2 linked regions of the Anaerocolumna sp. AGMB13020 genome follow. The protein of the gene in region 1 interacts with the protein of each later gene in a pairwise test. Links are inferred from orthologs where the notes say so. Each region holds a gene or a part of one and is shown on either strand. Other genes may lie near its edges.

Region 1 (10,933 bases):
TAAAATACAATAAGGAAGATATCACCAAATTAGAGAACAATACCGTTTCAGCTTATTCCTTTATTACTGAAAAAATACGTAATATTGAAATAACGCCTGCACAACTCGCCCTTGATCCTTGCAGTGCCTCTGTTGTAATAACGGATACGAAAACCGGTGAAGTAAGAGCTATGGTATCCTATCCCAGCTATGATAATAATTATTTTGCAAATAAAATAGATTATCAGTATTATACAAAGGTAAATGCAGACTTATCCCAGCCTACCATATCAAGAGCTACCAAACAGAAAACAGCTCCCGGATCTACCTTTAAGATGGTTACCTCTATTGCAGCGCTGGAAGAGGGCGTATTAGGCCCTCAGGAAACTGTCTATGATGAGGTTGTCTTCAATAAAGTAACCTATCAGCCGCCGAAAGACTGGTCAACCTCCAGTCATGGCAAAGTAGACGTCACTACTGCACTGGAAGTATCCTGTAACTATTTCTTCTATGAAATGGGATGGCGCTTAAGTCTTAATGGAAATGATTCTAATAAGACTGCCATCGGACTTGAAAAGCTATCAAAATATGCTACCTTACTGGGTTTGAATAAAAAATCAGGAATTGAGATCGAAGAAGCTGTACCAAAGAGCTCCGATATGGATGCAGTTCGTTCCGCCATTGGACAGGGTACGAACAATTATACACCAGTACAATTAGCCAGATATGTAACCACTGTAGCCACAGGAGGAACCTCCTATAAACTTACTCTTTTAAGCAAGGTAGTTGATAAAAACGGTAAGGTACTGGATAAAAATGAGCTTGAGAAGGATAAGAAGAACAAGGAAGAGAAAGAAAATGAAAAAGCTCAGGAAGAGGAAAACAGTAAGACAGAGCAGATTGACTCTATAAGCAGTACTTACTGGAATCTGGTACATGAAGGAATGTATAAGGTTGCAAACGGTAGCAGAAGTTCTGTGTCCTACCTGTTCAAGGATTTTCCTGTAAAAATTGCAGGTAAGACTGGTACAGCACAGGAAAGCCGTTCAAGAGGAAATCATGCGTTATTTGCTTCTTATGGTCCTTATGAAGATCCTGAAATTTCTATGATTGCTGTAATACCAAATGGTTATGCCTCCAGCAACGCTGTTGAGCTGAGCAAGAATTTATACGGCTATTACTTTAATGTAGATGGCTTTACAGATCCAGAGGGAAAAGCTATTATGCCGGAATCCCAGACAACATCCTTTACTGATTAAACCAAAGCGACAGCAGCGTCTTTGGTTTTGGTTTATCAGTTTGTTTTATAAGTTAAGTTATCAGGAGGTGTTTATGAACAACCCAGTTATTATAAAAGGCAATAAATATGGTATAATAGTTGTATTAGACAGTGATATGGACTATGAAAGCTTAAGAGAAAAAATAGCAGAGAAATTTCGGGAATCGGCGAAATTTTTTGATAAAGCTCAGATGGCTCTGAGCTTTGAGGGGAGAAAGCTGACCAACGAACAGCAAAGGGATGTACTTAATATCATTGCAGAAGAGACAATGCTTCATGTAGTGTGTGTGATTGAAGATGACCCGGGACAGGAAGAGAAGTTCAAAAAAGCCTTGGATGAAAAGCTTCTGGAATTATCCAATGCCAGCGGGCAGTTCTACAAAGGGAATCTTCGTTCCGGACAAGTTCTAGAGTCAGAAACAAGCATAATCGTAATTGGTGATATCAATCCCGGAGCCAGAATCGTATCGAAAGGTAATATCATTGTACTTGGCTCTTTAAAGGGAAGTGTCTTTGCCGGCGCCTCGGGTAATAACAACTCTTTTGTAGTTGCTCTTGACATGAATCCAGTTCAGATACGAATTGCAGATACCATAGCAAGATCTCCGGATAAACCGGAAAAAACAGCAGCGAAAGAAACCAAAATTGCTTTTTTGGAAGATGGAAATATCTATATAGAGCCTTTGAGTAAAGAGGTTATAAATGATATAAACTTATAATAAGTTTTTGGAGGATAATTTAATGGGTGAAGTAATAGTAATAACATCCGGCAAGGGTGGAGTAGGTAAGACAACAACAACAGCCAATGTAGGAACAGGCCTTGCAAAGCTTGACAAGAAAGTAATTTTGATCGATACAGATATAGGTCTTAGAAATCTGGATGTAGTTATGGGCTTAGAGAACCGTATCGTTTATAACCTGGTGGATGTAATAGAGGGAAATTGCCGTGTGAAGCAGGCACTCATAAAAGATAAGAGATATCCTAATCTGTATCTGTTACCCTCAGCACAAACAAGAGATAAAACAGCAGTTACACCGGAACAGATGAAGAAACTTGCAGATGAACTGCGAGATGAATTTGATTACATAATAATGGACTGCCCCGCAGGTATCGAACAGGGATTTAAGAATGCAATTGCAGGCGCGGACAGAGCATTAGTGGTTACTACCCCTGAAGTCTCAGCTGTAAGGGATGCTGACCGTATTATCGGTCTCTTAGAGGCCAATGAAATGAAGCAGACACATTTAATTGTAAACCGCTTAAGACCGGATATGGTTAAGAGAGGGGATATGATGTCCAGTGAAGATGTTGTGGAAATACTTGCTATCAGCTTAATTGGTGTTGTACCCGATGATGAGAATATCGTTATCTCAACCAATCAGGGAGAACCTTTGGTTGGTACCAGTACATTAGCTGGACAGGCTTATATGAACATTTGCCGCAGAATTTTAGGGGAGGAAGTTCCATTCCTTGATTTAAAGGGAAAACAGGGACTGTTCAATTGGCTGGCTAACTTACTAAAGAAGAATTAGGGAGAGGAGTATTAAAATGGGATTAGCTGATTTTTTCAAAAAAAAGACTTCAAGCGGTGTTGCGAAAGATCGTCTGAAGCTGGTGCTTGTCTCAGACAGGGCAGGATGTTCACCGGAATTAATGGAGCAGATAAAGAATGATATTATTGCCGTTATTTCCAGGTATGTAGAAATTGACACAGAAGGACTGGATATTAAGATTACCCAGACAGAGTCTGAAGGTAATAATGGGACTGTACCTGCGTTGTTTGCAAATATTCCTATAAGAGATATGAAGTCCAATAAATAATTGAAAAGTTAGGGTAAAATTATGTTTCCATTTAAAAAGTACAGTATAAGTAACTATGATTTCAGTATAATGACTTTGGTGATTATTCTAAGTGGTATTGGAATATACCTGGTTCGAATTGTCGATGAGGGCTTTTTCTTAAAGCATGTAATGGGTCTTTGTCTTGGTGTTTTCATACTGGTTTTTGTATCACTGGTGGACTATCATTTCATAAGTCAGTTCTATATTATACTATACTTTATAAATCTGATACTCCTGGTAGCTGTTAAGCTGGTAGGAGTAGAACATTACAGCGCAAGACGATGGCTTGATCTAAAAGTATTTGAATTTCAGCCATCGGAATTGACCAAGATCATACTTATCATTTTTATGGCAAAACTCTTAGTGATATTTAAAGAAAAGATGAATAAATTCTATGTATTCCTACTTTTGTCGGCACTGATAGGAATTCCAACTTTTCTTATCTTAACACAAACAAATTTATCTACGAGTCTTGTTATTCTGTTTATTTTTGCTATAATGATATTTGCAGGTGGATTAAGCCTTAAAATAATTCTGCCTATTCTTTTGGTTGCCATACCAGTTTTAATTGGTACTCTATGGGGAATACAGAATAATTATGATATCTTTTTCCTTACGAATTATCAGCAGACAAGAATAGAAGCATTCTTGAATCCTGAGGCTGATAAGTCCTCCGATACCCTCTATCAGCAGGATAATTCTGTTGAGGTCATCGGATCTGGTAAATTAACAGGAAAGCTTTTTACAGAAGGCAAAGATGCCATACAAAGCGATACTTACGTTCCGGTCGCTGAAAGTGATTTTATCTTTTCGGTAGCGGGAGAAAGTCTTGGATTTTTAGGCGGCTGTGTTATTATAGTGCTATTATCAATTATCATTTTTAAGTGTCTTATCATAGCAAGCCATGCTCCTGACAGATTGGGACGTATGATTGCTACCGGGATTTCTGCTATGTTTGTGTTTCAGATGTTTGTCAATATCGGTGTAGCGACAGCTGTACTTCCTAATACCGGTATCCCACTGCCTTTTGTCAGTTACGGACTCAGTTCCATGATAAGCAGCATGATATCCATCGGAATCATAATCAATATAAATTTACAGAGAAAATATAGAAGGGGGTAACACCACACATGAATATTGGTATGATAGCACATGATGCAAAGAAAAAATTAATGCAGAATTTTTGTATCGCATATCGAGGCATATTAAATAAGCATGAGCTTTATGCAACCGGAACCACCGGTAGATTAATCGAGGAAGTAACAAACTTAAATATCCATAAATATCTGGCAGGTCACTTAGGTGGTGAGCAGCAGATGGGTGCTCAGATTGAGCATAATCAGATGGATTTAGTGATTTTTTTAAGAGATCCCCTTTCACCCAAATCCCATGAACCAGATGTTAATACAGTAGTAAGGCTTTGTGATACACATAATATCCCCTTGGCTACCAATTTAGCATCAGCCGAATTAATGATAAAGGCTCTTGACAGAGGTGACCTTGACTGGCGTGAAATATTACGCTCTTGATATGAAAGCTGATAAGACAATGAAGAAAAAACTGTTTTGTATTGTAGTGTCTGTTTCACTGCTCACCGGGTGCAGCAGTAACGAAAATCTTGCGTTGCCCTTTTCAGATACTGCTGACACGAATCAGGTGTATACTAATTATACCGATGAGTTAAGCAGTGATCAATCTGATTTTTTTGCATCTGAGCTTGTAGTAATACCGGACGAACTAAATCACATGTCGGATTCTGCTATAACGGCAGAATCTTCTTTAATTGTCAATGATACGGATAATGATGTGATTTTTGCCAATAATGTATATGAAAGATTATATCCAGCCAGTCTTACGAAATTGATAACTGCACTGGTGGTACTGGAACAAGGTAATCTGGAGGATACTGTAACAGTAAGTTATAATGCTTCTCACATAACGGAAAGCGGAGCTAAGTTATGTGGACTGAAAGAAGGCGATACCATTAAGTTAAAGGACCTTCTTTATGCATTTCTTATCTATTCCGGAAACGATGCAGGGATCGCTATAGCAGAGCATATAGGAGGTACGGTAGGTGAATTTGCAAAAATGATGAATAAGGCTGCCAAAGATGCAGGCGCGGTTCATTCAAACTTTGTGAATCCCCATGGATTACATGATGATAATCACTATACCACTGCATATGATTTGTATCTGATATTTCATCAGTTGGTGAAGTATGAGGAATTCCTTTCTATTATTAAAACTACGGAATATACTGTAACATATGAAGATGCTTCTAAGGAATCAGTAACTAAGACCTTTCTTACGACCAACCGTTATCTTAAGGGGACAGAGAATGCACCAGAGGGAATAACTGTACTAGGCGGTAAGACAGGAACAACCAGTAAGGCAGGTAACTGCCTCATTTTGTATAGCCAGGATAAAGATAATAAAGATTATATCTCCCTTATTTTAAAAGCAGATAACGGTAACAGTCTTTTCACACAAATGACAGATCTACTGAAAATGATTAAATGACCGATTTCTATATTATAAGAACATAAAGCTGTTCCTATAATCGGATGGATGGCGGAAAAGCACCGTTTTTTATCAGAAAATTAATTTGCAATTTCTGATAAGGTATATTATGGTTGTGCTTTAGGTGAAAATATACTATAATGAAACTGTATTAAGGAATTATTTATAAGTTTTCACCTAATTAAATACACATCTTAAGGAGGAGATTACAATGATACAGATAATAGCAGGCGAAAAAGGTAAAGGCAAGACCAAAATACTGATCGAAAAAGCTAATCTCGCAGCAAGAGTAGCAAAAGGCAATGTAGTTTATCTGGATAAGAACAATAAGCATATGTATGAGCTAAGCAACAGGATAAGGCTTATTAATGTGAAAGATTATTGTATTGAGAATCCCAGCGAATTTATTGGTTTCTTATGCGGTCTTGTATCACAGGATCATGATCTGGAAGCTGTTTTTCTGGATAGTTTTCTAACCATCGCCTTTGTTGAAGGTGATCTCTTAACTCCCACCTTAAAGAAAATCGAGAAAATTTCAAAAGAATATGATGTGGATTTTACCCTGAGCATTTCCATGGCAGAACATGCCTTTCCTGAATTAATGAGAGAAAATATAGCAGTAGCTTTATAAAATATACACAAAATAGGAGGCAGGTTATGATTAACCTGCCTCCTATTTTTACGCCCATCGTTATTATTCGCTGCGAAGTCTTCCGAAATAACTCAGAGCATACAAACCTGCAATACCTACCAGAGCGTAAATAATTCTGGATACTACTGTCATGTCACCAAATATTACTCTTACAAGGTCAAATCCCAAGAAGCCGATAAGACCCCAGTTGATGGCGCCGATGATAACAAGCGTCAATGCGATATAATCTAATGTTTTCACTTGATTACCTCCTTCTTGCATTCAATATTGTTTCCAATTATGTACAAAATATTCTTCCTGAAAAATGTAGGTATTTACAATTTATTTTCTGTTAAAATATGAGTCTAAAAATATTAATTTAGGGCTTTCATTCTTCTCTGGTAGAAAGTATAATAGATAAAGATATATAGAAGTTAAGTTAAGATTTTTTACCACTTACAACATAAAAAAGGTGCATATAAACAGAATTATTTCTTACAGTAAGAGGAAAATATTATAAGTTAGCTTGTATAGAAGAGTAGAAGATTTCAAGCGCAGATATTGATTTTTCTAATGCAGTAAAGCTGTTAAAGAAAATAAAATCGATTCTGTATCAGAAATCGGAGGGGGTTTTAATTTGGGTTCTGATAAAAAAGTTGCAAAATTCAGAAGAGCCAGGACAATCAATATTGGATTCATAACATTTTTTATTATTTTTGTCTATGTGATTGTAAATATTTATATGTACTTCACAACGGAGCATTTAACCATATATGAAGTGAAGGAAGGTTCAGCTGCTGATGACTTTGTATTGGACGGGCTTATTTTTCGAGATGAGAAAATTGTAAGTACAGATACTGCCGGATATATAAATTATTATCATCGTGATGGAGAACGCGTTGCCAAGAATTCGGTGGTTTATTCCGTAGATGAAGGTAACGCCTATGCAGAAGAATTGGCTGCTGATAATACCAGTACTTCAATATCTTCCGATGATTCCCTGGCTATCAAAAGCGAAATCACAGATTTTCAGAAAGATTATAACAGCGGTGATTTTACATATGTATATCAACTAAAAGAAGAACTAAAGAATTCATCCATGCAGATATACAATGACAGTATGCTGACAAACTTAAAAACCTTAATGAAAGATAAGACTGCTTCCTTAAAAGTTGCAAAAAGTGATACAAGTGGAGTGGTATGTTATTATACGGACGGATATGAAAATCTGAGTGCGGATGCCGCTACTTCCGCCACTTTTGATAAAAGTACCTATCAGAAGACGCAGTTGCGAACCAACAAGCTGCAGGATAAGGGGAATGCGGTATATAAAATTATAACAAATGATAATTGGAGTATCCTGTATCTTCTTGATGAAGAACAATATAATAAAATAAAGGACAACGAAAAAGTTACAATAATCTTTACCTCGGACGGACTGAAACAAACTCTGCCGGTTAAGATATTTCAGAAAGGCAATGATTATTATGCACAAGTAACCTTAACACGCTATATGCCAAGATATATCAATCAGAGATTTATTTCTACGGAAATTGTTATAAATTCAGCAGAAGGGTTAAAGATACCCATTACTTCCATTGTTGAGAAGAAGTTCTATCAGGTTCCTCTTTCCTATTTTAGAAAAGGCGGGGATTCCAACAAAGAGGGTTTAACACGTGTTGTTACCTCTTCAAGTGATGGTAATGAAAAAACTACTCATGAATTTATCGCTACGGATATCTATTATCAGGATGAAAAATATGCCTATGTTGACACAAATCTTTTCGGAACAAGAGATATGATAATCGGGGAAGATGAAAAGGATACTTTTATCTTGGATAAGACGGAAACCTTTAAAGGAGTTTTTAATGTAAATAAAGGATATGCAGTTTTCCGCCAGATTGAAATACTTTATCAAAATGAAGAATACTGTATCGTTAAGAAAAATACAGTTAACGGATTATCCGTGTACGACCATATAGCTTTAGATAGCAGTACGGCAACAGAACAAGCCTTAATATATTAATGAAAATTTAGCATAATAATATAGCTCCTTAAAATCAACCAGGAAAGGATGACATAATTTTGAGTTCTGAAGCAATCAAAAAAAATCTTGAAGAAGTGGAATTAAGAATAAATGCTGCCTGTACCAGAGCAGGCAGGAAGCGGAAAGATGTAACATTAATTGCAGTCAGTAAGACAAAACCTGTTTCGGACATTGAAATAGCTATCAAGGAAGGAATGGGGGTATTTGGGGAAAACAAAGTACAAGAATTGACAGAAAAGTATGAAGTTCTATCGAAAGATTTACAATGGCATTTAATTGGCCACCTGCAGACAAATAAAGTCAAATATATTGTAGATAAAGCTGCGCTCATACATTCGGTTGATACCTATAAACTGGCTCAGCAGATTCAAAGAGAAGCAGAGAAAAAAGGTGTAATCTGTAACATTCTGATTGAGGTAAATGTTGCCAGAGAAGAGAGTAAATACGGTGTTTTTGAAGAGGATGTGTTGCCTTTGATTACAGAAATCGCCAAACTTCCGAATGTTCGGATTTGCGGTTTAATGACAATTGCCCCCAATGTGGATGAACCTGAAAAAAACAGAAAGTATTTTAGAAAATTGCGACAATTAAATGTTGACATAAAAATGAAAAACATTGATAATGTTACTATGGATGTGCTCTCAATGGGAATGACAGGGGATTACGAAGTCGCCATTGAAGAAGGAGCAACAATGGTCCGCGTAGGAACAGGTATTTTTGGGGAACGTAATTATACAAGCCTTTAGAGGGCAGATATAATTACAGATAGGAGACAAGGAGTATGGAAAATATATTTAAAAGTATTTTGGATTCACTAAAGCTTACTGAAGATGAATATGAAGATGACGATTTTGATGAAAAAGAATATAAGCGTGCAGAGAGACAAGAAAAGAAAGCGGTAAAAAACGCCTATCAGCCTGCCTATGAAACAGAAATGTCTTCCCAAACGGTCAATAATGTATTAAATGAGGCAAGAAAAGAAAGGCAGATGAAGATGGAAAGGGACAAATCCGGGCCGAGCAAGGTAGTGCCAATCAGGACAAGCCCCAAGGGTTTTGAAGTTTGTATCATGAAACCTGGTACATTTGAAGACTCTCAGGAAATCTGCGATATGCTGTTATCAGGAAGAGCTGCTGTAATCAACCTGGAAGGTCTGGATGTTGATCTGGCTCAGCGTATTATGGATTTTATATCAGGCGCAGTGTATTCCTTAAATGGTAAATTGCATCAGATATCCAGTTTTATTTTTATCATATCACCGGAATCCGTTGATATATCCGGAGATTATGCAGATATACTACAGAATAATGGCTTTGAAGTGCCTACACTAAATAAGGATTTCTAATAATGGTACAAACAATCTATTCAACCTTTTATATGTTTTTTGTAGTATTGCAGGTAATACTGCTATTATATATGATATCCTCCTGGTTTTCTGGGGGTGAAAAATTCAAAAATCTTCTATCCTTATTAATTGAACCGATTTTAACACCGGTACGTTTTTTGCTGAAATATTCGATTTTCGGCAATCCTGCCGCTGATTTATCGCCTTTGATCAGTTTTGTGTTAATCATGTTTCTACAGGATTTATTTGTAAGATTATTAAACGGGAGTTAAGATGAACACGGATAAAGAAGATAATCTATTAAAGAAGCGGTTATTGGAGTTAGCAAGGACTGCTTATAACAAGAACATAAATACTTATACTGATTTTCTTACACTCCATGATATCAGTATTTTTCATAGTATAAAACCGGAATTACCAAATGTAAATCATGAGCTTTTCGGCGGGTTTGAAACTGCTGAAAGGAAAATTCTATGCTTTTGCGGAGATTCCTCCGTGAAAGCTTTTTCCGATTATATTGCATGTATAAAGATTCTTCCTAACAATAAGAAATTCAGTGATGAATTCAGTCACAGAGATTTTTTGGGTTCTATTATGAATCTGGGAATTGAGAGAGGCAAAATAGGAGATATTCTTGTTAAGGAAAAAGAAGGATTTGTATATTGTGAAGCAAGAATAGGAAATTTTCTGGCAGATAACTTAGAGAAAATAAAACATACAAAAGTTAACTGTGAAGTTATTTATGGGGACTTACCAGATTTTCCGCCGGATTTCAAAGAAATTAAGGGCAGCATAGCTTCGCCAAGACTGGATGCAGTTATAGCCCTTGCTTTTCAATCCTCCAGGAGCGGTATATTGTCATTGATAGCAGGAGGTAAGGTCTATGTTGATGGAAGGCTTATAGAAAGTAACAGCTATCAGCTAAAAGTAAATGAGACGGTATCCGTAAGGGGATATGGGAAATTTATTTATAAAGGCCTTGAGAATCAGACGAAAAAAGGACGGTATTATGTATCGTTATTAAAATACATTTAGGAGGGGAAAAGTTATGATAACGCCGATTGAACTGCAAAGTAAAACTTTTAAATCAGGTATTGGATATGACAAAAAGGATGTAGAAGGTTTTCTTTCTGAATTGCAGAAAAGTTATGAGACCATGTACAAAGAAAACATGGAGTTAAATGATAGGGTTAATACTTTAAATGAAGGTATTAATTATTATAAATCTATCGAAAAGACCCTTCAAAAAGCATTGTTGCTTGCAGAACAGGCAGCAGAGGATACAAAAG
Region 2 (5,073 bases), 5.3 Mb from region 1 along the record:
GGTAAAGAAGTACCATTACTAAAATCGTCGAACAGATTACACAGCATATTATTCTGAGAATCCGTCAATAAGGGTTCAATCACCGTATATTCCGCTACAATTACCGGTTTCCCGAAATACGGGTCTTTTAAGCAATTTCCGGTATCCATAAATCCTACAGCTTTGACAGTTCTTTCATTAAAACAAAGTTCTGTCTTATAATAATCTGTTTCCTTATACCGAAGCCGTTTTAAAAGGCTGATAAAAACAATCAAACCGATAGTCCCTGCCAAAACTGCCAAATAAAAATTCTGATATCCCTGCTTTGAAAGCAATCTCCCCTGCATCAGTTCTCTGAAATAATATCCAAAACCAGTATAATAATACAGGCTGTTCAATAATCCTCCCAGAAAAAAGGTGGTTATGTAAAGGAGCCCTACTGCTTTTAAAAATTCCTTTCGATTCCTTTTGCCATAGGATATCTTAACCAACAGGCAGCTTAACAAAATGTAAGCAGCTAAAAATTGAATGAAATGATTCAAATACGGAATTACCGCAAACACACAAGCTCCCAAAGCTCCTGCTGCAGCTCCCAGGCAGCACCTTAAGGATGAGCCTGTATACCTTAGTATTTTTTTTACTACTGTTAACAGAATAAAATCCATGATGAAATTTATGATGAAAATAACATCAACATAAACGTCTAAATACAAAGCCACCCCCTCATTTCATTTATAATAAATCCTATTATAGCTGTTAAAGCCCGTTTAATTTGTCAAATACTGGAATAGTTGAACCTGTTTTCATTTACTCTCACTTACAATATCCCCTCCATTTCAACGACATAATATATAATCCTGTTACAATATTTATACTTTTGTAAATATATGTTAATTCCACAAAGCTTCTGGGGAAATGAAGGACAATGCGCCTGAATTTTCAATTGCATTAAAAATAGCCTGTATCCGATTTCTCGAATACAGGCTATTTTACGCTGTTATTTCCTTAAGTTATTTATTTATGGTTTTTGTTTTTCTGTAAGAACTCTGGTATTTTAATACTTCCCACCTCATTGGCCTCTCTGCCTGGATAATGAGAAGTGGTTCCAGAATAAGGAGAAGTGGGTGTAGATTGTGTAGCCGCCACCTGAGACTGTGCTTTTTCAAATGGAGACTGCTGATTATTAAACTTATACTCAGGTCTGGCCACTGGTTGTTTCAGGAAACTGGGACCTTTTGCTTCCCCTTTGTTGCCTGCCTCTCCGTCAAGTCCTGTAGCTATTACAGTAATGGTAACATAGTCTGTAGTAGCATCATCATACATGGCGCCAAAGATAATATTGGCATTTTCACCAGCAAGCTCCTGTACCATAGTTGCTGCCTCGTTTACTTCGATCAAACTGATATCACCGGAAATATTGATTATAACATGGGAAGCTCCTGATATGGTAGTCTCAAGAAGAGGACTGGTAATAGCCTGATTAACAGCACTAATACATTTATCATCTCCTTTGCCAATACCAATACCGATATGAGCAACACCTTTGTCTTTCATGACAGTCTGAACATCGGCGAAATCCAGATTAATAAGGCCAGGTACATTAATCAGATCCGTGATACCCTGAACACCTTGCTGAAGGACCTCATCGGCCTTTTTAAGCGCATCAGGTATGGTAGTTCGTCTGTCAACAATTTCCATTAATTTATCATTAGGAATCACTATCAATGTGTCCACATGTTCTTTTAACCGCTCAATGCCGCCAAGAGCATTATTCATTCGCGCTTTTGCTTCAAATTTAAAGGGTTTCGTTACGATGCCTACTGTAAGGATTCCCATATCCTTTGCTAACTGTGCAACTACTGGTGCTGCTCCCGTACCGGTTCCACCGCCCATACCGCAGGTTACAAACACCATATCGGAACCTTTGATTATCTCTAGCAGTTCTTCCTTGCTCTCTTCTGCCGCCTGTGCTCCAATTTCCGGCTGAGCTCCTGCACCAAGACCTTTCGTAAGTTTCTCACCAATTTGTACACATTGAGGAGCCTTACAATTCTTTAAATGCTGCTTGTCCGTATTGATACAAACAAATTCAACACCTTTGATATTCTGCTCAACCATTCTATTTACAGCATTATTTCCTGCTCCGCCTACTCCGACAACTAGTATTTTTGCAGTAGATTCTGTTTCACTCGTTCTTATTTCAAGCAAGGTACTTCCTCCTTCACTATACACCTAAAATTATATTAATTATATACGATTCCATTTTCTTATTCAACATTGAGCTTCTAGTAATATAAGACTGGTTATTCTAATAAATATCATATCTTTTATCCACTAAATAATCAACCTTTTTTTAACGTTTTATTTGACAGGCTTCGCAACAATTTTTTCCTGACCTTCCATATAATTCTTCAGGTCTATGGAAAGAATCTTACCGTTTTTCTGAGGTACCGTCGGTAATAGTCCCTTCAGATTTGCAATCTGTTCATCATAGGAATCTCTTTTTCCCAAAAGCACTATACTTTGTTTGTTTTTTAATGTTACCTCATAGTCCTCGTTAAACTGAATCGTATTGATATCCAGTTCAAATTTCTGGATTAATTGAGTGATCTTAAGTATGACCGGGAAAAGCTCCGGGTTCTCTGTCTCTATCTTATCGTGCAGTATAAAACTGTTAAAATTCAGCCCTGTTATAAATGGTACTCCCTCAAGTTTTTCCTGAGAAGTTTCCACGACTATACCATCTTTATCAAAATACATATAACTTCCCATATACTGAATACAGCCGATTACTGATTTTTCATAGACATGCAGTTTAATGGTATGCCTGTCCACCATCGTTGCTGTAATCTTTTCAACAAAGGGAATTGATTCTTTTTTGCCATACATCAGTCTCAGGTAAAAAAGTATGGTATTGCTATCGCTTTTACTTGTCAGTAATTCCTGCTTTAACTCATCATCACTGTAATGGGTGCTGCCGATTATCGTAACCGACCTCAGATTACAGGTCATATAAAGCAGGATTACCGCAAGAAAAACAAGAAGGCCAAACAGCAACAGTTTCCCCGAAGGGCTTATTATCGTTTTGCTGTTTTTATCCTGTCGCATTCTCAAAGCACCTTATCCTTCCTGGCAATTATTCACTCCTTAAACGTTCTCATCAGTTACTCATTTTTATATTCAATCTGTGCCCCCAAAGCCCTTAAGTCTCTGCATATATCCTCATATCCCCTCTGGATATGATATGGATTGTTAACAATTGTTTTACCCTCTGCCATTAAACCGGCTATCACAAGTGCTGCTCCCCCCCTTAACTCACCTGCGGATACTTCAGAAGCTTTTAAAGCAGGAACACCTGTTATATGCGCCACTCTGTCCTGTAAACATATCTGCGCACCAAATCTGGCTTGTTCCGGTACATTCTGATATCTGCCTTCAAATATTTCTTCCACTATTTTGCTGTTTCCGGATGCTTTCATAAGCACCGACATGATCTGTGACTGCATATCCGTAGGAAATCCCGGATATGGTTCTGTTATAATCTCTGGCACTGCCCTTACTGTTCCATCGGAATGAAGAGAGATGGAATCCTCCTTGCATTTTATACGGCTTCCCATCCGTTTTAAGGTCTGAATAACTACGTAAAGACTACCGCAGCCTATCCCTCTTAATACAACATCTCCTCCCGCACCGGCAGCTGCTGCCAGGTAAGTACCTGCTACAATTCGATCAGATGGTGCTGTATATTCCGTCTGATGCAGGGCTGCAACTCCCTCAATTTCAATTCTTCCGGTACCCGAACCATATATCCTGGCACCTGCTGAAATCAAGAATTTGCATAATTCAAGAATTTCCGGCTCTCTTGCCGCATTAAAGATTCTGGTCTTTCCACTGCCTAAAACTGCCGCGAGAATAACATTTTCTGTTGCTCCCACACTGGGTGAGGGAAAATATATATCCGCTCCCTTAATCCCAGAAGTCAAGCATTTAATCAGCCCGTCCTCTTCTTCCAGAACAACATTCATCTGTTTAAAAGCCTCCAAATGAAAATTGATAGGTCTTGCACCAATGGTACAGCCACCCGGATAAGATATGACAGCGCTGTGGGTTCTTCCTAAAAGAGCTCCCATTAATATAATGGAAGAGCGCATCTTCTTGACAAGATCCGTTGGGACGATATCTGTTGATAAACCTCTTGCATCAACTATGATAGAGGAGCCTTCCCAGGTAACGGTACATCCGATATCAATGAGAATCTCTATCATATGCTCCACATCCAGAATTCTCGGACAATGATTCAGCTTTGTAACACCGTTTATTAATAATGTAGCTGCTAAAATTGGTAATACGGTATTTTTAGAACCTTGTATGTTAACTTCACCACTTAGCTGTTTACCACCAACAATTTCAATATATGCCATGGTACACCTCAAACCTAATATAGTATTACTATATGTAATTTAATTATATTTGTGCTTGCAGCCAAATGGGGAAGCAAATACCTATTTTTCATACTTAATCTGATTGGATACACTTAACACAATTCCCATTTCCGTCAGCAACACAAGAAGTGATGTTCCTCCGTATGATATAAAGGGTAATGGTATTCCGGTAGAAGGAATTGTATTGGTAACTACCGCTATGTTAATGAGGACCTGTGCTGCTATATGTGTTAATACACCGGTGGCTATTAACCCTCCAAAAAGATCCGGTGCATTTACCGCAATAATAAATAGTCTCCAGATAACCAGGACAAAAAGCAGAATTACTGCAATTGCTCCAAAGAGTCCCAGTTCTTCACAAATAACCGCAAATATCATATCGTTATGAGATTCCGGAATAAAACCAAGCTTTTGCATACTCTCTCCCAGGCCTTTACCGAAGATCCGGCCCGAGGCAATGGCATAGAGCCCCTGAAGTATCTGGTACCCTTTCTCGTGAGTCTCAACATTCAACCAGACTGTAATTCTTTCACTTCGATAACTAACAAAAAAGATGAATATGGCACCAATGGCAGCCATTAAACCGCCAGAAACAATAAAGTAAAGTTTCTTCCTGCTGGCAACAAAACATATCGCCACCATAATAAGGCCC

Evidence for each region. The genes of interacting proteins can lie anywhere in the genome.
Region 2: the proteins of R2R35_RS00365 (region 1) and ftsZ interact in binary tests that used the Bacillus subtilis proteins (3 or more experiments, as listed by UniProt). The link is inferred for Anaerocolumna sp. AGMB13020 from one-to-one orthologs.

The regions. Positions count from the first base shown.
Region 1 is NZ_CP136910.1:64,821-75,753, forward strand. The notes cover bases 8,083-10,862. They hold R2R35_RS00365 (cell division protein SepF), read left to right. Parts: upstream 8,083-9,080; coding sequence 9,081-9,644; downstream 9,645-10,862. Other genes in these bases: R2R35_RS00355 (HlyD family efflux transporter periplasmic adaptor subunit), read left to right, coding at 8,083-8,278; R2R35_RS00360 (YggS family pyridoxal phosphate-dependent enzyme), read left to right, coding at 8,338-9,045; R2R35_RS24615 (YggT family protein), read left to right, coding at 9,677-9,916; R2R35_RS00370 (YlmH family RNA-binding protein), read left to right, coding at 9,918-10,679; R2R35_RS00375 (DivIVA domain-containing protein), read left to right, coding at 10,693-10,862. In the rest of the region: R2R35_RS00310 (penicillin-binding transpeptidase domain-containing protein), read left to right, coding at 1-1,238; septum site-determining protein MinC, read left to right, coding at 1,312-1,977; septum site-determining protein MinD, read left to right, coding at 2,000-2,791; cell division topological specificity factor MinE, read left to right, coding at 2,808-3,080; R2R35_RS00330 (FtsW/RodA/SpoVE family cell cycle protein), read left to right, coding at 3,102-4,223; R2R35_RS00335 (methylglyoxal synthase), read left to right, coding at 4,232-4,630; R2R35_RS00340 (D-alanyl-D-alanine carboxypeptidase family protein), read left to right, coding at 4,611-5,621; R2R35_RS00345 (twitching motility protein PilT), read left to right, coding at 5,833-6,252; R2R35_RS00350 (DUF378 domain-containing protein), read right to left, coding at 6,316-6,534; more of R2R35_RS00355, read left to right, coding at 6,890-8,082; more of R2R35_RS00375, read left to right, coding at 10,863-10,933. UniProt on the Bacillus subtilis protein: Cell division protein that is part of the divisome complex and is recruited early to the Z-ring. Probably stimulates Z-ring formation, perhaps through the cross-linking of FtsZ protofilaments. Its function overlaps with FtsA.
Region 2 is NZ_CP136910.1:5,341,199-5,346,271, reverse strand. What follows is about bases 91-2,880. They hold ftsZ (cell division protein FtsZ), read right to left. Parts: upstream 2,188-2,880; coding sequence 994-2,187; downstream 91-993. Other genes in these bases: R2R35_RS22415 (cell division protein FtsQ/DivIB), read right to left, coding at 2,341-2,880; R2R35_RS22425 (sigma-E processing peptidase SpoIIGA), read right to left, coding at 91-692. Outside these bases: more of R2R35_RS22425, read right to left, coding at 1-90; more of R2R35_RS22415, read right to left, coding at 2,881-3,087; murA (UDP-N-acetylglucosamine 1-carboxyvinyltransferase), read right to left, coding at 3,144-4,400; R2R35_RS22405 (FtsW/RodA/SpoVE family cell cycle protein), read right to left, coding at 4,482-5,073. UniProt on the Bacillus subtilis protein: Essential cell division protein that forms a contractile ring structure (Z ring) at the future cell division site. The regulation of the ring assembly controls the timing and the location of cell division.